2 linked regions of the Aquibium oceanicum genome follow. The protein of the gene in region 1 interacts with the protein of each later gene in a pairwise test. Links are inferred from orthologs where the notes say so. Each region holds a gene or a part of one and is shown in the gene's direction. Other genes may lie near its edges. The genes, in order: BSQ44_RS10610 and dnaA.

Evidence for each region.
Region 2: the proteins of BSQ44_RS10610 (region 1) and dnaA interact in binary tests that used the Escherichia coli proteins (3 or more experiments, as listed by UniProt). The link is inferred for Aquibium oceanicum from one-to-one orthologs.

What each region holds. Positions count from the first base shown.
Region 1 is NZ_CP018171.1:2,133,300-2,143,369, reverse strand. What follows is about bases 1-2,962. They hold BSQ44_RS10610 (replicative DNA helicase), read left to right. Parts: upstream 1-717; coding sequence 718-2,208; downstream 2,209-2,962. Other genes in these bases: alr (alanine racemase), read left to right, coding at 2,213-2,962; BSQ44_RS10615 (SAM-dependent methyltransferase), read left to right, coding at 1-420. Outside these bases: more of alr, read left to right, coding at 2,963-3,382; DNA repair protein RadA, read left to right, coding at 3,405-4,802; BSQ44_RS10595 (CvpA family protein), read left to right, coding at 4,822-5,355; purF (amidophosphoribosyltransferase), read left to right, coding at 5,413-6,903; quaternary ammonium compound efflux SMR transporter SugE, read right to left, coding at 6,915-7,232; BSQ44_RS10580 (SDR family NAD(P)-dependent oxidoreductase), read left to right, coding at 7,408-8,169; BSQ44_RS10575 (YeeE/YedE family protein), read left to right, coding at 8,386-9,480; BSQ44_RS10570 (c-type cytochrome), read right to left, coding at 9,486-10,070. UniProt on the Escherichia coli protein: The main replicative DNA helicase, it participates in initiation and elongation during chromosome replication. Travels ahead of the DNA replisome, separating dsDNA into templates for DNA synthesis.
Region 2 is NZ_CP018171.1:623,420-633,493, reverse strand. Bases 5,682-8,647 are described here. They hold dnaA (chromosomal replication initiator protein DnaA), read left to right. Parts: upstream 5,682-6,369; coding sequence 6,370-7,926; downstream 7,927-8,647. Other genes in these bases: dnaN (DNA polymerase III subunit beta), read left to right, coding at 8,118-8,647. In the rest of the region: BSQ44_RS03185 (YqaE/Pmp3 family membrane protein), read left to right, coding at 1-93; BSQ44_RS03180 (alpha-amylase family protein), read right to left, coding at 121-1,755; BSQ44_RS03175 (alpha-amylase family glycosyl hydrolase), read right to left, coding at 1,842-3,437; BSQ44_RS03170 (L,D-transpeptidase), read right to left, coding at 3,605-4,225; BSQ44_RS03165 (MmcB family DNA repair protein), read left to right, coding at 4,489-4,989; rpsT (30S ribosomal protein S20), read left to right, coding at 5,286-5,552; more of dnaN, read left to right, coding at 8,648-9,236; DNA replication/repair protein RecF, read left to right, coding at 9,289-10,074. UniProt on the Escherichia coli protein: Plays an essential in the initiation and regulation of chromosomal replication. Binds in an ATP-dependent fashion to the origin of replication (oriC) to initiate formation of the DNA replication initiation complex once per cell cycle.

The sequences.
Region 1 (10,070 bases):
GCCTTCATTCGCAAGCATATCTTCCCCGGCGGATACATCCCCGCGCTGTCGGAGGTGCTGCCGTCGGTCGAGCGTGCCGGCCTGATGAGCGGCGACATCGAGATCCTGCGGCTGCACTACGCCGAGACGCTCAAGCACTGGCGCCAGCGCTTCCTCGCGAACCGCGATCGCATCAAGTCGATCTACGACGAGCGCTTCTGCCGCATGTGGGAATTCTATCTCGCCGGTTCGGAAGCGGCCTTCCGCTGGCAGGACATGATGGTGTTCCAGATCCAGCTTACTCGCAGCAATTCGGTCCTGCCGATGACGCGCGAATACATGCTGGAATCGGAAAGGGACCTGGCCGAACACGGAGTCGCCGAGCCGGGCCACCTGCCAGAGAAGGCGACGCACACGCGCATGTCGGAACCCGGCGAATAGGACGATCGAAGCCCATCCTTCCCGCCGCGGTGCACGAGGCGGCAGGAGGAACCCTTTTGCTCATCGTTTCTCAAAACATCGGAGCGGATTCCCGCTCCGATTTTCTCGTTTTGTTCGCGTGAATACCTGGGCTACAATGCCCCTTCCCTAGGATCGATTCGCGTCAACCGGCTTTTTTGCATTTTCGATCCCGGGGCTGTGGAGAAGTGTGAATCACGGGCGGTGAGGCGGTTTCCCGCCCCATCCTTCGCCGACATCTGATACCGGGTTGGCGGGCAGGGAATCGACGGGAAAGAAATGGCAGAAGCAGTCCGCAAACTCGCGGTGGCGGAAACGCCGCTCTATCGCGAAGCGCCGAACAACATAGAGGCCGAGCAGGCGCTCCTGGGCGCCATCCTCGTCAACAATGACGCGTTTTATCGCGTTTCGGACTTCCTGAAGCCGCCCCATTTCTACGAACCGCTGCACCGCAAGATCTACGAGATCGCCGGCGAACTGATCCGGATGGGCAAGATGGCCAATCCGGTGACGATGAAGACCTTCCTGCCTGCCGACGAGAAGGTCGGCGACATTACCGTCACGCACTACCTCGCACGGCTCGCGGCGGAAGCCGTGACGATCATCAACGCATCCGACTACGGACGGGCGATCTACGACCTCGCGACGCGGCGCGCGTTGATCACCGTCGGCGAGGACATGGTCAACATCGCCTACGACGCGCCGGTGGACATGGCGCCCTCCGACCAGATCGAAGACGCAGAGAGGCGCCTCTTCGAACTCGCGGAGACCGGGCGCTATGACGGCGGCTTCGAAAGCTTCACCGACGCGGTCAAGACCGCCGTGGACATGGCCAACGCCGCTTACATGCGCGACGGCCATCTCTCGGGCATCTCCACCGGCTTCCGCGACATCGACCGCAGGCTCGGAGGCCTGCAGCCGTCGGATCTGGTCATCCTCGCCGGCCGACCCGCCATGGGCAAGACCTCGCTCGCCACCAACATCGCCTTCAACATCGCATCGGCCTACCAGCCGGCGCAGCAGGCCGACGGGTCCTTCAAGGCGGCCAATGGCGGCGTAGTCGGCTTCTTCTCGCTGGAAATGTCGTCCGAACAGCTCGCGACCCGCATCATCTCGGAGCAGACCGAGATCTCGTCCTCGAAGATCCGCCGCGGCGAGATTTCCGAGGCCGATTTCGAAAAGCTCGTCGCCTGCGCGCAGATGATGCAGAAGACGCCGCTCTTCATCGATCAGACGGGCGGCATCTCGATCGCCCAGCTTGCCGCCCGGGCGCGGCGGCTCAAGCGGCAGCGTGGGCTCGACGTGATCGTGATCGACTACGTCCAGCTGATGCAGGGCTCCTCGTCGAAATCGAACCAGAACCGCGTACAGGAAATCACCGAAATCACCACTGGCCTCAAGGCGCTCGCCAAGGAACTCCAGGTGCCGATCGTGGCGCTGTCGCAGCTCTCGCGCCAGGTCGAAAGCCGCGACGACAAGCGCCCACAACTTTCGGACCTGCGCGAATCGGGCTCGATCGAGCAGGACGCCGACGTCGTGCTTTTCGTCTATCGCGACGAATACTACATGCAGAACAAGGAGCCCGAGCCCGGCACGATGGAACACCAGCAGTGGCAGGAGAAGTTCGAGCGCGTGAAAGGCAAGGCCGAACTCATCATCGCCAAGCAGCGCCACGGCCCCACCGGCACGGTCGATCTCGCCTTCGAAGGCCAGTTCACCCGGTTCTCCGACCTCGCCGAGGAAAGTCATCTGCCGGAACGCTTCGAGTAGTCGCTTGGAGGAGGAATTCCACATCCGGGAGGCCGGGACCAAACCTCACCTTGCCGGCGGCCGGCTGACGATCGATCTGCGCTCGCTGCAGGCGAATTTTCGCGCGCTTGCAAAGGTGGCCGCGCCGGCCCGCGTCGCCGGAATCGTCAAGGCGGACGCCTATGGCATCGGCATCGCGGAGGTCGTCCCCGCGCTGGCGGCTGTCGGATGCGATACGTTCTTCGTCGCCCTGCCCGAAGAAGGCTTCGCAGTCAGGCGCGCTGCGCCGCAAGCGCGCATCTTCGTCCTCAACGGTCTCTTCGGAGCGGAGGCGGCCGAGGCATACGCCGGGTCGCAGCTGATCCCGGTGATCAACACCGCCGTCGACCTGACGATCTGGGAACGATTCTGCGGGCGGCAGGGTGCGGCGCACCCCTGCGCCATCCATGTCGACACCGGCATGAACCGCCTCGGCATCACGCCGGCCGAGGCGATTGCCTTCGCGGACGAGAACATGCTGACCGGCACGGTCAACCCGGTGCTCCTGATGAGCCATCTCGCCTGCGCCGACCGGCGCGACGATCCCAAGAACCGCAGGCAGCTCGAACTTTTTCGGCAGGTGCGGCGTGCGTTCGGGGATATGGAGGCGAGCCTCGTCAATTCCTCAGGCCTGCTGCTAGGGCGCGATTACCATTTCGGCCTCTGCCGCCCCGGCATCGCCGTATACGGCGGATCGCCCGCACCTGGCGTCACCATGCGCACCGTGGTGACGGCGGAAGCCCGCGTGGTTCAGATCCGCTATGCCAGGGCCGGCGAGACCATCAGCTACGGCGCGACGGCGGTCCTCGAGCGCGACAGCATCATCGCCGTTGCCGCGGCCGGATATGCCGACGGCTTCCCGCGCGCCGCGTCTGGCAGCGGGGTGCCGATCCGCCAGCTCTTTCCCGGCGGAAGCGGGTTCGTGCATGGTCGCCGCGTGCCGATCGTCGGGCGCGTGACCATGGACCTGACCATGTTCGACGTGACCGACCTCGGCGAGGACGGCATCGCGACGGGCGATCACATCGAACTCTTCGGGCCCAACCTGCCGCTCGACGAGGCCGCGCGCGCGGCGGGAACGATCTCCTACGAACTCCTCACCCGGATCGGCCAGCGCTACCACCGCGCCTACATCAGCGGCGCCGATACGCGGTGATGATGGTCGGAGCAGCCCGATAATGGCGAAGTCGCGCGTCCAGTTCATCTGCCAGAACTGCGGCTCGGTGCACAACCGCTGGGCTGGCAAGTGCGACAGCTGCGGCGAGTGGAACACGCTCGTCGAGGAAGGCACGGCCGGCGGCATCGGCTCAGGGCCGGCTTCCATGCGCAACGCCCGCAAGGGCCGTGCGGTGACGCTGACCTCCCTGTCCGGCGAGATCGAGGACGCGCCGCGTATTGCCAGCGGCATCGGCGAGCTCGACCGCGCCACCGGCGGCGGCTTCGTGCGCGGCTCCGCCCTGCTCGTCGGCGGTGATCCGGGCATCGGCAAATCCACGCTGCTCACTCAGGCCGCCGCAGCGCTCGCGCGCAAGGGGCACCGGGTCGTCTACGTCTCCGGCGAGGAGGCGGTGGCGCAGATCAGGCTGCGCGCCCAGCGTCTCGGCGCGGCCGACACGCCGGTCGAACTCGCAGCGGAGACCAACGTCGAGGACATCCTGGCGACTATCGCGGAGGGACGGCGGCCGGACCTCCTGATCCTCGATTCGATCCAGACCCTGTGGACGGACCTCGCTGATTCGGCGCCCGGCACCGTCACGCAGGTCCGCGCCTCGGCACAGGCGATGATCCGCTATGCCAAATCGACCGGGGCGGCGATCGTTCTGGTCGGCCATGTGACCAAGGAAGGCCAGATCGCCGGCCCGCGCGTGGTCGAGCACATGGTCGACGCCGTGCTCTACTTCGAAGGCGAAGGCGGACATCATTATCGCATCCTGCGCACGGTGAAGAACCGCTTCGGTCCCACTGATGAGATCGGCGTCTTCGAGATGTCCGACAAGGGACTGCGCGAGGTCGCCAATCCCTCTGAGCTTTTCCTCGGCGAGCGCCACGCCAAGGCGCCGGGTGCCGCCGTCTTCGCCGGCATGGAGGGCACGCGCCCGGTGCTCGTCGAGATCCAGGCATTGGTCGCCCCCTCGCCGCTCGGAACGCCGCGCCGGGCGGTGGTCGGCTGGGATTCGGCGCGTCTGTCGATGATCCTCGCGGTGCTCGAGGCGCATTGCGGCGTCCGATTCGCGCAGAACGACGTCTACCTCAACGTCGCGGGCGGCTACCGCATCTCGGAGCCGGCCGCCGATCTCGCCGTCGCTGCCGCACTGGTTTCGTCGCTCACCGGACTTGCCCTGCCCGCCGATTGTGTCTATTTCGGCGAAATCAGCCTTTCCGGCGCCGTCAGGCCTGTCGCGCATGCGCAGCAGCGGCTGAAAGAGGCGGAAAAACTCGGTTTCGGGCAGGCGGTCCTGCCCGCCGGCAGCGGGGACGTGGCAGGATCGATCGCGACGCGATCGTTCCAGCCGGATGCGCTGGCCGACCTCGTTGCCCGGATCGCGGGAACGAAGCGCGGTCACGAGGCGGACTGACGGATTGGAGTGGGCGACGATGCCGATTACGCTGCTTGACGGAATACTCGTCGGCTTTGCGCTTGTTTCCGCGATCCTGGCGATGGTCCGCGGCCTCTCGCGCGAACTTCTCTCCATCGCCTCGTGGGCGGCGGCCGCGGCGGCGGCCTTTTTCCTCTACCCCTTTGTGCTCCCCTACGTCGCGCCCTACATAGACAACGACAAGATCGCGCTTGCCGCCTCAGCGGCCATCGTCTTCCTGCTCGCGCTGATCGTGGTGACGGTGATCACGATGAAGCTGGCCGACTTCATCATCGATTCGCGGGTCGGCGCGCTCGATCGGACGCTCGGTTTCGTCTACGGCGCGGCGCGCGGGATCCTCGTGATCGCCGTGGCTCTGATGTTCTTCAACTGGCTGGTAGGCGACAACAAGCCGGAATGGGTGGCCGAGGCGAAGTCGTTGCCCCTGCTCGAAGGCATCGGCGCGAAGTTGCAGGAAGTGCTTCCGGACGATCCGGAGAACTCGATCATCAAGCGCCTGACCGAAGGCGACGAGGCCGAGACGAACAACTGATCCGTCGCCCGCGGGTAGGCGGAACAACGGCGCCGAAGAGCGCAAAGGCGGCTTGCAATGGCAGACGCAGCGATCGACACGCACCACGAACGGGACACGTGCGCCGGTGAGGCCGACGACCACTTCCACGACGAGTGCGGTGTGTTCGGCATCTTCGGGCGGCAGGACGCGGCTGCGATCGTCACCCTTGGCCTGCACGCGCTCCAGCATCGCGGGCAGGAAGCGGCCGGCATCGTCTCCTATGACGGCTCGCAGTTCCACGTCGAGCGCCATGTCGGCCTGATCGGCGACACCTTCACCAAGCAGTCGGTGATCGACCGGCTGCAGGGCACGCGCTCCATAGGCCATACGCGCTACGCGACGACCGGCGGCGCAGGCCTGCGCAACGTCCAGCCCTTCTTCGCCGAGCTTGCCGACGGGGGCCTGGCCATCGCCCACAATGGCAACATCACCAACGCGATGACCGTCCAGCGCGCCCTGCAGAAGCAGGGTTCGATCTTCTCGTCTACCTCGGACACCGAGACGATCCTTCACCTGGTGGCGACCAGCAAGCAGCGCGACACCAATGCCCGCTTCATCGAGGCGGTGCGGCAGATCGAGGGCGCCTTCTCGCTGGTGGCGCTGACCTCCAAGAAGATGATCGGCTGCCGCGATCCGCTCGGCATCCGCCCGCTGGTGCTCGGCGACCTCGACGGCGCCTGGATCCTCGCCTCGGAAACCTGCGCGCTGGACATCATCGGCGCGCGCTTCGTGCGCGACCTCAAGCCGGGCGAGATGGTGGTGGTCACCACCAACGGAATCGAGAGCCATTTTCCTTTCGAGCCGGCGAAATCCCGCTTCTGCATCTTCGAGTACGTCTATTTCGCCCGACCGGATTCGTCCGTGGAAGGCCGCAACGTCTATGACGTGCGCAAGAAGATCGGAATCGAACTGGCGCGCGAAAGCCCGGTGGAGGCGGACATCGTCGTTCCCGTCCCCGATTCGGGAACGCCTGCGGCCATCGGCTTTTCTCAGGAAGCGGGGCTTCCCTTCGAACTCGGCATCATCCGCAACCACTATGTCGGCCGAACCTTCATTTCGCCGGGCGATTCGATCCGCCACATGGGCGTGAAACTGAAGCACAACGCCAATCGCCGGATGATCGAAGGGAAGCGCGTGGTGCTGGTCGACGATTCCATCGTGCGCGGCACCACCAGCCAGAAGATCGTGCAGATGGTGCGCGAGGCGGGCGCGAAGGAAGTGCACATGCGCATTGCATCGCCGCCTACCCGCGCCTCCTGCTTCTACGGCGTCGACACGCCCGAGAAGGCCAAGCTTCTCGCCTCGCGCATGTCGGTCGAGGAGATGGCGGATTTCATCCGCGTCGATTCGCTGGGTTTCCTGTCCATCGACGGCCTCTACCGCGCCGTCGGCGAGACCGCGCGCAACGGGGAGTCGCCGCAGTTCTGCGACGCCTGCTTCAGCGGTGAGTACCCTACGCGACTGCTCGATTTCGAAGGCGCCGACAACGTGCGCTCGCTGTCGCTGCTGGCGGCGGGAGGGCAGTGATAGGGTTCGCCCTACGGCGTGACCAGCTTCAGGCCGACGATGCCGGCGACAATGAGACAGATGCAGGCGAGCCGGATCGCGTCCGAGGACTCGCCGAAGAGAAGGATGCCGAGAACCACTGTGCCGATCGTGCCGATGCCGGTCCACACCGCATAGGCGGTGCCGAGCGGCAGCGTCCGGAGGGCGAGACCGAGAAGGGCGAGGCTCACCGTCATGGAAACGATGGTGGCGAGAGTGGGCCACAGCCGCGTGAACCCTTCGGTGTATTTCAAGCCGACCGCCCAGCCGATCTCGAACAGTCCAGCGGCAAACAGTATGAGCCAGGACATCGTCATCCCCCTTGCAGGCGATGAGGCCGTCCCCATCAGTGATTGTCGCAGATGCAGGGCCGTCCCCGCTGTGTGGAAATAAGCCAACGCGTCCGACGCCGCAAGCCGCCGGGTTTCGTTCGCGAGACATTCATTCTAAGAGCCGGTCTCGATATTCTCTGGAGATACCTCCCGCATGAACGCGCATCCCGACCTTACCGGCCGCACCGCCCTCGTCACCGGCGCCTCGCGCGGCATCGGCTACTTCATCGCCAAGCACATGGCGGCTGCGGGCGCGCAAGTGATCGCGGTCGCGCGCACTGTCGGCGGGCTGGAAGAACTCGACGACGAGATCAAGGCCGAGCATGCCCGCTCGGGCAAGGGCGAGGCGACGCTGGTGCCGCTCGACCTGACCGACATGCCGGGCATCGATCGCCTCGGCAGCGCCATTCACGAGCGCTGGGGCAAGCTCGACATCCTGGTCGCCAATGCCGGCGTGCTGGGCGTCATCGGGCCGCTCGCGCATATCGAGGCGAAGGTCTTCGAGAAGGTGATGGCGGTCAATGTCACCGGCGTCTGGCGTCTGATCCGCTCCGTCGATCCGCTGCTGCGCAACTCGGATGCCGGCCGCGCCATCATCATGTCGTCGGGCGCCGCCCACAACGCACGCGCCTACTGGGGACCCTATGCCGCATCGAAAGCCGCCGTGGAGGCGCTCGCGCGCTCCTGGGCCGACGAGACGAAGAACACGCCGCTCCGTGTGAACTCGGTCAATCCGGGGGCTACCCGAACGGCGATGCGCGCGCAGGCGATGCCGGGCGAGAACCCCGCGACCCTGCCGCATCCCTCCGAGATCGCCGCCAACATCGTCCCGCTGGCGAGCCCGTCGCTCACCGAGACCGGGCTGATCTTCGATGCCCGCGAAAGGACTTTTCTTTCCTACCAGATGCCCAGGTAGCAGCACCTCGCGACAAGCGTGATCCGGCACTTGGTGCCGGGCAATGCACCGGCGAACTTCCACTGCTTCGGAGGTCGGAGAGGCGCGCGGAACGATTTTCTTCTCCACGCCTTCTGCGAGGGAAAGAATTCCGCCGGCTGCTCCTCCTTCGCATCTCTGATCGGCGAAAGCACCGCCGCGACGGCGTATCAGAGTGTTCTTTGGAGTTCATACACCATGGATCTCGTTCCGCTGATCGATGCTGTCGGTGAAAACGGCGCGGCCCTCGCGGGCGGCGTGGTTCTCGGCCTCGTGTTCGGGTTCTTCGCGCAGCGGACGGCCTTCTGCACCCGCACCGCCGTTCTCGATCTGGTGCGCGGCCGAGGCAACGCCGCGCTCGCCACGTGGGCCGCCGGGTTCGCCGCCGCCGTCTTGGGCGTGCAGCTCCTCCTCTACACCGGATCGCTCGAGGTTACCGAGACCCGCTTCTTCTCGACACCGCAGAGCCTGTCGGGCGCGCTGATCGGCGGTGCCTTGTTCGGGCTCGGCATGGTACTCGCGCGCGGATGTGTGTCGCGGCTTCTCGTACTCGGCGCCTCGGGCAATCTGCGCGCGCTGTTCACGCTGGCGATCCTCGCGGTCTTCGCGCTCGCCACCTATGATGGCTTCCTCGTCCCCGCCCGCGATGCGATCGGCGGCCTGTGGAACTCGGCTGCGATCGGAGGCAACGATCTGCTCGCCCATGCAGGGCTAGACCACTTCGGTGGCGTGGCGATCGGCGTCGTTCTCGCGGTCGCAGCGCTCGCGCTGGCGATTTCCACCCGACTTTCCCCTGCCCGCTTCACGGGCGGCGTGATCGTCGGCCTCACCATCGTCGGCGGCTGGTACTTCACCTGGCAATTGTCGCTGCAGGTCTTCGAGCCGATCCAGGCCGAGAGCCTTTCCTACGTCCGCCCGCTTGCCACCACCATCGGCCTCGGCACGGGAACGGCTGGCGCGGCCGGGCTCGACCAGGGCCTCCTTGTCGGCATCCTCGCCGGCGCCTTCATTGCCGCGGTGGCGTTCCGGCAGTTCCGCATCGCCACCTTCTCGGAGCCCGGCACGCCTTCGGTACTGCGCTACGCGCTCGGCGCCGCGCTGATGGGCTTCGGCGGCATTCTTGCCGTCGGCTGCACCATCGGAGCCGGCTTCACCGGCGGATCGGTGCTGGCCGTCACGTCGCTTCTGGGCCTCGCATCGATGATCGTCAGCGCTGCCATTGCCGACCGGGTGATCGACGGCCGCAAACTGGCGCCATCGTCGATCGGGGCTTCCCCCGTCGCTGCCGAATAACCTTCTCAGTCGATCCCGCCGTTCCCTTCTTCGCTCTCCGGCGTCACGTCGAGAACTGCCGCATGCATCGTGATGGTCGGCAATCCCGGCCGGCAATCGGTCATGCAGGGGTGCGTCCTGTCGGCATAATGCGGTTCGGACAACCGGTCATCCTCGAAGAAGTTGGCTTCGTTCGGTAACTTCACCGTGGCGAAATTTTCCTTCGACAGCTCGAAATCCTCGTCCGTCACCACGTCGTTCAGGAAGAGCAGATAGGCCGTCAGCGCGTAGAGTTCATCGCTCTCCAGCCCGCGCGCATCGCCGAAGGGCATGGCGCGGTTGACGTAGTCGTAGACGGTCGAGAGATAGGGCCAGTAGGAGCCGATCGTCTTTTCCGGGCGATCGGCCTTCAGCGTATCGTGTCCGCCCGCCAGCACCGGCCAGCGGCCGATACCCTCGCCGAAGTCGCCGTGGCAGGCGGCGCAGCGTTCCGTATAGATCCCCTCGCCCTGCATCACCGTGCCGCGTCCCTCGGGCAAGCCCTCGCCGTCGGGGCGCACGTCGATGTTCCACGCGGCGATCTCGTCGGCCGTGGCGGCGCGCCCGAGCCC
Region 2 (10,074 bases), 1.5 Mb from region 1 along the record:
CTCGGGCTGCACTTCTGGCTCAACATCCTGCTGACGTTGCTGGGCTACATTCCCGGCATCATCCACGCTATCTGGGTGGTGCTGCGCAAATAGCTGGGTCTTGGGGCTGCGACCGCGGGCTCAGCGACGGTCCTCGTCGGGGCGCAGCCACACGAAATCGTAGGGTCCCAGGCTGAACTTCTCGCCACAGGTGACCGGTTCACGTCCGCCGCTTCCGCTCAGGATCGGCACCAGCGGCTCGCCTTCGTCCTTCCCCTCTATCCTGGCTTCGACGTTCTGGTCCGACAGGTTGTGGATCGTGATGATTTCGTTGCCGCGCCAGGAGCACCGCAGTCCCAGCAGCCGTGAATCGAGCTCCAGGACCTCCCACTTCCCCCAGCCGATATCGGGCACCGCCCGCCGCGCCCTTATCAGGCCGCGGATGAAGTTGAGCAGCGAATCGGGGGCATTGTTCTGGGCGTCGATGTTGACCTTCGCGTAGCCGTACTCGCCATCTTCCTTCATCTCGCGGACGAGGTCCTCCCCGGGGCAGACGGAGAAGCCGCCATTCGGCCGGGACGACCACTGCAAGGGCGTGCGGACCGCCTCGCGCTCCTTGAGATCGAGGTTCTCGCCCATGCCGATCTCCTCGCCGTACCAGATGACGGGCGTACCCGGCAGCGAGAACATCAGGCTGTAGGCGAGCCGGAGCCGGCGCTGGTCCCCGTCGAGCATCGGCGCCAGGCGCCGCCGGATGCCGCGATCGTAGACGATCATGCCCGGATCGGGCGCCATCGCATTGAAGACCTCCTGGCGTTCCAGGTTGGACAGGCGCCCGAGATCGAGTTCGTCGTGGTTGCGCAGGAACGTGCCCCACTGCCCCTCGATCGACAGGTCCGGCATCATGGCGAGAACCCGCCGGATGGGCTCGGCATCCTTGCGGACGAAGCCGAGGAACATGTGCTGGTTCAGCATGAAGTTGAAGACCATTTGGATGCGGTTTCCATCTTTGCCGAAATAGTCGGTCACCTCCTTCATGGTGACGTTCGCCTCGGCAAGCAGGACGGATTCCGCGCGACGCCAGGACAGCAGCCGGCGCAAATCCGACAGATAGTCCGCCGGATCCTCCTTCGGACGCTCTTTCAGCCCCTTGTACTCGATCAGGAACGGGACCGCGTCCATGCGGAAGCCCGAGACCCCGAGCTGGAGCCAGAAGCCCATGATCTTGTCGATCTCTTCCCGCACCTCGGGATTGGCGGTGTTGAGATCAGCCTGATGTTTGTAGAACCGATGAAGGTACCAGCTCTTCGCCTTGCGATCGTACGTCCAGATCGCCTCCTGCACGCCCGGGAAGACCACGCCGTCGTGGATGTTCTCCGGCTTCTCATCCGACCAGACGTACCAGTCCCGGTAGGGAGAATTCGGGTCGCTGCGCGCGCTCTGGAACCAGGGGTGGTCGATCGAGGTGTGGTTCACGACCAGATCGACGAGGACCCGCATCCCTCTGTCGTGCGCCGCGCGCGTGAAGGCGACGAAATCCCCCAGCGATCCGAGGCGAGGGTCGACGCCGTAGAAATCCGTGATGTCGTAGCCGTTGTCCCGGTTGGGGCTCGGATAGAAGGGCAGCAGCCAGATGCAGGTGGCGCCGAGCGATTCGATGTAGTCGAGCCGGTCGGCGAGGCCCTTGAAGTCGCCGACCCCGTCGCCGTTGGAATCCATGAAGGCGTCCGCGTCGACGCAATAGATGACCGCGTTCTTGTACCAGAGGTCCAGCATCGGCAAACCCGTCCCGTTTCAATGTGGCATGACAACGGTTCCCGCGCGGTCACGTTCCGACAGCAGATGGGATGGCTCTTTGTCGGTCAGTCGCGCTCGAGGGTCGCCAGGATGCCCTCGTTCGGCCGCAGCTCGACCGATCCATCCAGTTCCTCGCCTGTGCGGTCGAGAGCCGTGGACAGCACGATACGTGCCTTCGATCCCCGAGGGATCGCGCAGGAGCGGTTCTCCTTGCTGAAGTTCAGCACGATCCGGAAGCGTTCGTCGCCGTGGCGGCGCTCGAAGGCCAGCACGTTGCCCTCGGCACCACTGAGTTCGAAGGAGCCGACGCTCAGCGCGGGGTGTCTCTGCCGGAAATGGATCAGCTGATGATAAAGCGACAGAATCGAGTTCTTGTCATCACGAAGGCAGGCGACGTTGCAATCGCCATTATCGGCTGCGAGCGGCAGCCAGGGCTTTCCTGCCGTGAAGCCAGCGTTGGCCCCGTCCTCCCACTGCATCGGGGTGCGCGCGGGATCTCGGCCGACGCCGAGGCCCGGCTCGTTCTTCTCCCACGGGTCCTGCACGGCCTCCGGCGGGATCTGCACCTCGCCGAGGCCGATCTCGTCGCCGTAGTACATGGTGGGTGTCCCGCGTAGGGTCAGGAGCAGCATGCCGGCAAGCCGCGCCTGTTCCAGCCCCACGCGCGCGGCGATCCGCTTCTGATCGTGGTTGCCGAGCACCCAGTTCGGCCAGCCGCCATCGGGGAGCTTGTCCTCGTATTCGACGATCAGCCTGGCGATCTCCTCCGCGCGCCAGCTGGCCTGGAGAAGCTGGAAGTTGAACGGCAGGTGCGCGCCCTTCAGGTCCTCGCCGTAATAGGCAACGAGCCTTTCGAGCGGCAGGTAGATCTCGCCGATCAGCACCCGCTCCGGATACTCCTGCAGAACCGACCGCATCTCGGCGATCACCTCGTGCACCTCCGGCTGATCGGCCGAATGCACCTGAAGAAAACGGTTGATCTCCGCCTGGCTTGGCTGGAAGGAGGGGTTGGGCGGGTTGCCGCGGAACTCCGCGTCCTTGATGAGATGCCAGATGACGTCGACGCGGAACCCGTCGACACCGCGGTCGAGCCAGAAGCGCATGGCATCGTACATCGCCTCGCGAACCTCGCGGTTGCGCCAGTTGAGGTCCGGCTGCTCCTTCAGGAAGGCGTGGTAGTAGTATTGTCCAGTGGCTTCGTCCCATTGCCACGCGGAGCCGCCGAAATTGCTGATCCAGTTGTTGGGCGGCCCTCCGTTGGGAGCGGGATCGCGCCAGATGTACCAGTCGCGCCTGTCGTTGTCGCGCGACTGCCGGCTTTGCCGGAACCAGGGATGTTCCTCGGAAGTGTGGTTCGGCACGAAGTCGAGGATAACCTTGAGGTCGCGGGCGTGCGCGTCTTCAACCAGCCGCTCGAAGTCCTCCATCGTCCCGAACATCGGATCGACGCCGCGATAGTCGCACACGTCGTAGCCGAAATCGGCCATGGGCGAGGGATAGAAGGGCGAAATCCAGATGGCCTCGACACCGAGCCAGGCAAGATAGTCGAGCCGGCGGCGAATGCCTTCCAGGTCGCCGATCCCGTCTCCGTTGGTGTCCTGAAAGGATCGCGGGTAGATCTGGTAGACGATCCCGCGCTTCCACCAGATCTGGTCCGGCATCTGAGCACTCCCGTGGCTGTTCACAGGACGCAATACACCGCGCCCGCAAACTGTTCCGACCGGAATGCGCTTAATAACCCGTCAGGTGGTGTGATCGTGCCGGGCCTTTGCCGGATCCGGGCACGATCGAAGGGTCGCCGCCGCGATGGGGCGACCCGCGCTCTTCTTTAGAGAACGATGACCTTGGCGCCGTTCTCCGCGCGCTCGTAGAGGTCGATGATGTCCTGGTTGATCAGCCGGATGCATCCCGAAGACATCGCCTGCCCGATGGAATTCCATTCCGGCGTGCCGTGGAGGCGGTATCCGGTGTCGCCATTCTTGTTGAACAGGTAGAGCGCCCGCGCGCCGAGTGGGTTCATCAGACCGGGCGGCATGCCGCCGCGCCATTTTGCAAGTTCCGGCTGCCGGCCTATCATCTCGGAGGGCGGGGTCCAGGTCGGCCACTCGCGCTTCATGGCCACGCGCGCCGTGCCTTTCCACTCGAAGCCCTCGCGCCCGACGCCGATGCCGTAGCGCATCGCCTTGCCTTCCGGCATGACGAGATAGAGGAACTTCTCGTTGGTATCGACGATGATGGTACCCGGCTTCTCCTTCGTGTCGTAGCGGACGGTCTGCCGATGATACTTCCGCGGCACCTTGGAGATGGGAATGGACGGCAGCTGGTAGCCGGAATCCTTCTTCGATCCGTACGAGGAGGAAAACATGCTGATGGTGCCGTCGGACGTGCAGCCCGCGAGTGCCGTCGCCAGTGCCAACCCCGCCGCGACGACGATTGCTCTTGTTCTCATGCTTCGTTCCCGATTGAAGGCCCTGCCCGATTCGAGCCATGATTAGGTCCGAAATCTTAACGGCAGTTTACCTTGATTTTGCCAAGCCTCATCGGCACCGGCGCGTCCCCACGGGCGGAATTCAGCCACAATTATTGCAGTTCGGCAACATCTTCGTTCCCCGGAGCCCCGACCGGCCTCGCGACCGCCGCTATGGCAGGAGCCTTTTTGCACCTGCTGGACGGAAGGTTTCGCTTCGAACCCGATGGTGGCATTCTGCGCCGATGCCCATCGTCTCGCCGATTCCCCTCAATCCCCTCGTCGACGGCCGTCAGTCGGAACGCGCGCTTCTGGTCCGGCGCGGCGTCCAGCGCATGCTGTTGCAGATGAACGCGCACGTCCTGCCGGAGCTTTCGCTTGCATCCGGCCGACGGGCCGACCTGATCGCGATCACCCGCAATGCCGAGATATGGATCATAGAGATCAAGTCCTCGGTGGAGGATTTCCGCGTCGACCGGAAATGGCCGGAGTACCGGCTTCACTCAGATCGCTTCTTCTTCGCCACCCATCCGGAGGTCCCGGCCTCGATCTTCCCGGAGGAGTGCGGCTTCATCCTGTCGGACGGCTACGGCGCGGAAGTGGTCCGCGACGCTCCCGAACACCGGCTGGCGCCGGCCACCCGCAAGTCCCTCCTGATGCGGTTCGCTCGCGCCGGCGCGGCGCGGCTGCTTGCCGCCGAGATGGCCGGCGTTTCGGTGCCCTCCATCGAAGGCGAGAGCGATTGACGGCTGCGGTCGCTGGCGAACTCATATAATAAAAGTCGTCACCGCTCCCCGGAGCGAGGAGCATTCCGTCGCCTCATCGGAGCCTCGTCGGTGAGACTCCCGGCACGATCGACCGTCCGTTGGTAGGACTCGATCGGGCCCGTGAAACTCTCGTATTTCACCGCCGGAAGGCGTTGACGCATCGCCGAAGCTCGACTATAAGCCCGCACGACTGAGGCGGCCCATCCGGCCGCCCGTTTGTTTTCGCGCCTGCCGGCATCGGAGTGGCGCGACCCTGGCAAAACGAGAGAGGCACCATGGCCAATACGAGCTCGGCCAAGAAGGCTACGCGCAAGATCGCCCGCCGGACCGAAATGAACAAGAACCGCCGTTCGCGCGTGCGCACCTTCGTGCGCAAGGTCGAGGAAGCAATCGCTTCCGGAGACAAGACGGCGGCCGAGACGGCTTTCAGGGACGCTCAGCCGGAGCTGATGCGCGCCGCGACGAAGGGCGTCCTGCACAGGAACACCGCCTCGCGGAAAGTGTCCCGTCTGGCACAGCGCGTGAAGGCTCTCGGCGCCTGACGCAACGTCATACGGCTAAGCAATTCTTGATGAAGCCCGGCGGCAACGCCGGGCTTTTCGTTTGCCTCCAATGGCTTGCCCATGGCATCATAGTGCATTGCGAAAAACGGGACGCTTTTCGTTTGCCGGCATAACCGTCCTGCAGACCGGCGTGGGGAAACGGACCCTTGCAACCGCAAAGCGGCGCTCACGATTTCTGGAGCAAAAACAACAGCTTGCGCGGGGATGTCCACAGCTTGTTCATCAGCAGCCTCACGCTAGCGTGAATTAATTATGTCAAGCAGAAAATTATCATTTCTTTAATAGCCGCTTACGCAAAATGCCCGGTTTCGGAACAGTTTGATTCACAAAGCAATTATCCGAACGGTTGAGTTCAGGGCTCCGATTTCAACCTCTCGGCTACGCCATATCCGTAAAAAACCGATGAAGCGGCCTTGCCTCTCGGAAGCGCATTTTCTAAGGTCTAAGCATCAAACGGGACAGGGCTGCGGCCCTTAATACCCAGGAAAATTCGAACCGCTCACACGCCGGATTGAAACCGGTGAGCGCTAGAGTTTTGCCCGTTTGAGGCGGCGGTCAGCGTCGTGTCCAGCGTAAGGTGAGGACGTGTGTCTCCTGGCGTATGCGCCAGGGCGGGGTCCTTGCGCTGTCCGAAAACTGGGGACCAAGGCGCGTGAGCGCCTGGAGTGGGACGTGCCGTCCCGAATGGGGCGGCAGGAAATGGGGACGTGTAGCGAGGAGTGCGGCCTGCGGCCGCCTGATAAAATCGAGGACGTTCGCGACCGTTCCGTTGCGAGCGAGAGGGCAGCTTTGATCAATGAAAAGGAACGAGGACATGTACGGCGGAATTGAAACGGGGGCACAGGCGGGGCTTCCTTTCATTGTCAACAACGGCGGAGAAGGCACGATGCGCGGCGGAGCTTCGGAAGCAGACTCCATCTTTGACAAGTTGCGGGCTCAGTTGCAGGCGCGCCTCGGCGCGGACGTCTATTCGAGCTGGTTCGGACGCATGAAGCTTGCGGAAGCTTCGCGCGGCGTTGTCAGGCTATCGGTACCCACGGCGTTCCTGCGCTCCTGGATCAACAATCACTATCTGTCCCTCATCACCGAGCTCTGGAAGAAGGAACAGCCCGAGATCCTGCGGCTTGAAATCGTCGTCCGTACCGCTGCCAGGTCGACCCGCGGACTGATCGAGGCCGAGCCGGCCCCGGCCAAGCCGGCCACGCGCAATCCCCAGACGGCATTGGGCAACGGTGTCCTGGCGGCACCGAAGCAGGCGCAGCCCCGCGCCCCGATAAAAGACAACGCCCCTCGGCAGAGCATCCTCGGGTCGCCGCTGGACGGACGCTACACGTTCGACAGTTTCGTGGACGGTCCCTCGAACCGCGTGGCCTTCGCCGCCGCGCGGACGGTGGCGGAGAATGCATCCACCTCGATCCGCTTCAATCCGCTCTTCATCCACGCCTCCGTGGGGCTCGGCAAGACGCACCTGCTCCAGGCGATCGCCGCCGAGTCGCTGGCGCGGCGCCCCGGCTCGCGTGTCGTCTACCTGACGGCGGAGTACTTCATGTGGCGTTTCGCCACCGCGATCCGCGACAACAATGCCCTGACGCTGAAGGAACAGCTTCGCGACATCGACCTGCTCATCATCGACGACATGCAGTTCCTGCAGGGCAAGTCGATCCAGCACGAGTTCTGCCATCTCATCAACATGCTGCTCGACAGCGCCAAACAGGTCGTGGTCGCTGCCGACCGTCCCGCGTCTGATCTGGAATCGCTGGAACCGCGCGTCCGGTCGCGTCTGCAGGGCGGGGTCTCGCTCGAAATGTCGGCGCCGGACATGGCCATGCGCCTGTCCATGCTGAAGCAGCGTCTGGAAGCGGCCCGCTCGGAAGACCAGTCGCTGGCAATTCCCGACGAGATCCTGGAGCACGTCGCTCGCACCGTCACCGGCAGCGGCCGCGAACTCGAGGGCGCCTTCAACCAGTTGCTGTTTCGGCAGTCGTTCGAACCACAGCTGACGATCGACCGCATCGACGAACTGCTCGGCCACATGTTCCGGTCGGGCGAACCGAAGCGGGTGCGGATCGAGGATATCCAGCGCATCGTGGCGCGCCACTACAACGTATCCAAGACCGAGCTGCTCTCGAACCGGCGCACCCGCACGATCGTCAAGCCGCGTCAGGTGGCGATGTATCTGTCGAAGGTGATGACCCCGCGCTCCCTTCCCGAGATCGGGCGGCGGTTCGGCGGACGCGACCATACGACCGTGCTGCATGCGGTGCGAAAGATCGAAGGTCTCTCGGGCACCGACGAGAAGCTGGAGCAGGAACTGGAGCTGCTGCGCAGGCTCATAAACGACCAGGCGGCCTGACCGGTCGCGCGGGGCGGCGGACCGGGGCGCTTTTCCCCCGGGAATGCCCGCGCGAAGGGGGCGTAGCCCTCGCGCGGGCTTGCCTTTGCCGCGCTTTTCCTGTCATTTTGCCCCTCGTTGTCGGCCCGTTTCGGGCCGTTCGTTTCTGCGCTTCGCGCTCGAAGCATCCCTGATCACGAGACCGGTCCGTCATGCGCGTCACACTCGAACGTTCCAACCTGCTCAAGTCGCTCAACCACGTGCATCGCGTGGTCGAACGGCGCAACACGATCCCGATCCTGTCGAACGTGCTGCTGAAGGCCGACGGCGCGGTCCTGGAGCTGAAGGCGACCGATCTCGATCTCGAGGTGACGGAGGCGACGCCCGCGCAGATCGAACAGGCGGGAGCGACGACGGTCCCTGCGCATCTGCTCTACGACATCGTGCGCAAGCTGCCGGACGGTGCCGAGGTGATGCTGAAGACCGATCCGGAAGGCCACTCCATGTCGGTGATCTCGGGCCGGTCGAGCTTCAAGCTGCAGTGCCTGCCGCAGTCCGACTTCCCGGAACTGACCGCGGGCTCCTTCTCCCACATCTTCCGCCTCGAGGCGCCGGCCCTGAAGGGCCTGATCGACAAGACCCAGTTCGCGATCTCGACCGAGGAGACCCGCTACTATCTCAACGGCATCTTCCTGCACACGCACGAGAGCGGCGGGAAGCTCATGCTGCGTTCCGTCGCGACGGACGGCCACCGACTGGCGCGCGCCGAGATCGAGGCGCCTGCCGGTTCGGAAGGCATGCCGGGCATCATCATCCCGCGCAAGACGGTCAGCGAACTCCAGAAACTCGTCGACAATCCGGACGTGAAGGTGGTCGTGGAGCTGTCCGACACCAAGATCCGGCTGACCATCGGCAGCGTCGTACTCACCTCGAAGCTCATCGACGGCACCTTCCCGGATTACCAGCGGGTCATCCCGTCGGGCAACGACAAGAAGCTCGTGATCGATCGCCAGAGCTTCGCGGCGGCCGTCGACCGCGTCTCCACCATCTCCTCCGAGCGCGGCCGCGCGGTCAAGCTGTCGATCGCCGACGGCCAGGTCACACTGACGGTCAACAATCCCGATTCCGGCAGCGCGGTCGAGGAAATCGCGGCCGACTACGATTCCGATCCCGTCGAGATCGGCTTCAATGCGCGTTATCTCCTCGACGTGGCGGCGCAACTCAACGGATCGGAGGCGCAATTCATGCTCGCCGATGCCGGCTCTCCGACGCTCATCACCGATCTCGCGGATGAACAGGCGCTCTACGTCCTGATGCCGATGCGCGTCTGAGGCGGTGGCCGACGAGGATCGCGAAGCCGCCGGCCGGCCTCGCCGGGCCGCGATCGGCCGGCTCAAGCTGACGAACTTTCGCAACTACGCCAGCCTCGCCGCCGATTTCGCTCCGGGCGCCGTCGTGCTGTCGGGCGAAAACGGCGCGGGCAAGACCAATCTCCTGGAAGCGATCTCCCTGCTTTCGCCCGGCCGCGGGCTTCGCCGGGCACCCTATGCGGACCTGGTTCGCGAGGCCGCTCCCGGGGGCTTCGCCATCCATGCGCGGATCGAAGGTCCGTCGGGCGAGGCCGAAATCGGCACCGGCGCGGGCGAAATCGCAGCCGAGGGGGACGGGGGGCGCAAGGTCCGCATCAACGGCGCGACCGCACGATCGGCCGACGAGATGCTGGAATGGCTGCGCGTGATGTGGCTGACGCCGGCTATGGACGGGCTCTTCACCGGTCCGGCCTCCGACCGCAGGCGCTTCCTCGACAGGCTCGTGCTGACCATCGACCCCGCCCATGGCCGCCGCGCGCTCGACTACGAGAAGGCGATGCGCGGGCGCAACCGCCTGCTGGCGGAGGGATCAAGAAACGAAGCCTGGTTCGAGGCCATCGAGGCGCAGATGGCGGAGACCGGCGCCGCCATCGCCGCGGCACGCTTCGAGATGGTGCGGCTGCTCAAGGCCATGATCGAGCGGGCGCCCGACACCGGTCCTTTCCCGAAGGCCGACCTGGCGCTTTCCGGCCCCCTGGAGGAAGCGCTTGCCGCGAGCGCGTCTCTCGACGCCGAGGAAGACTTTCGCCGCCGCCTGGCGGAGGGACGCGAACGCGACCGCGCCGCCGGCCGCACGCTC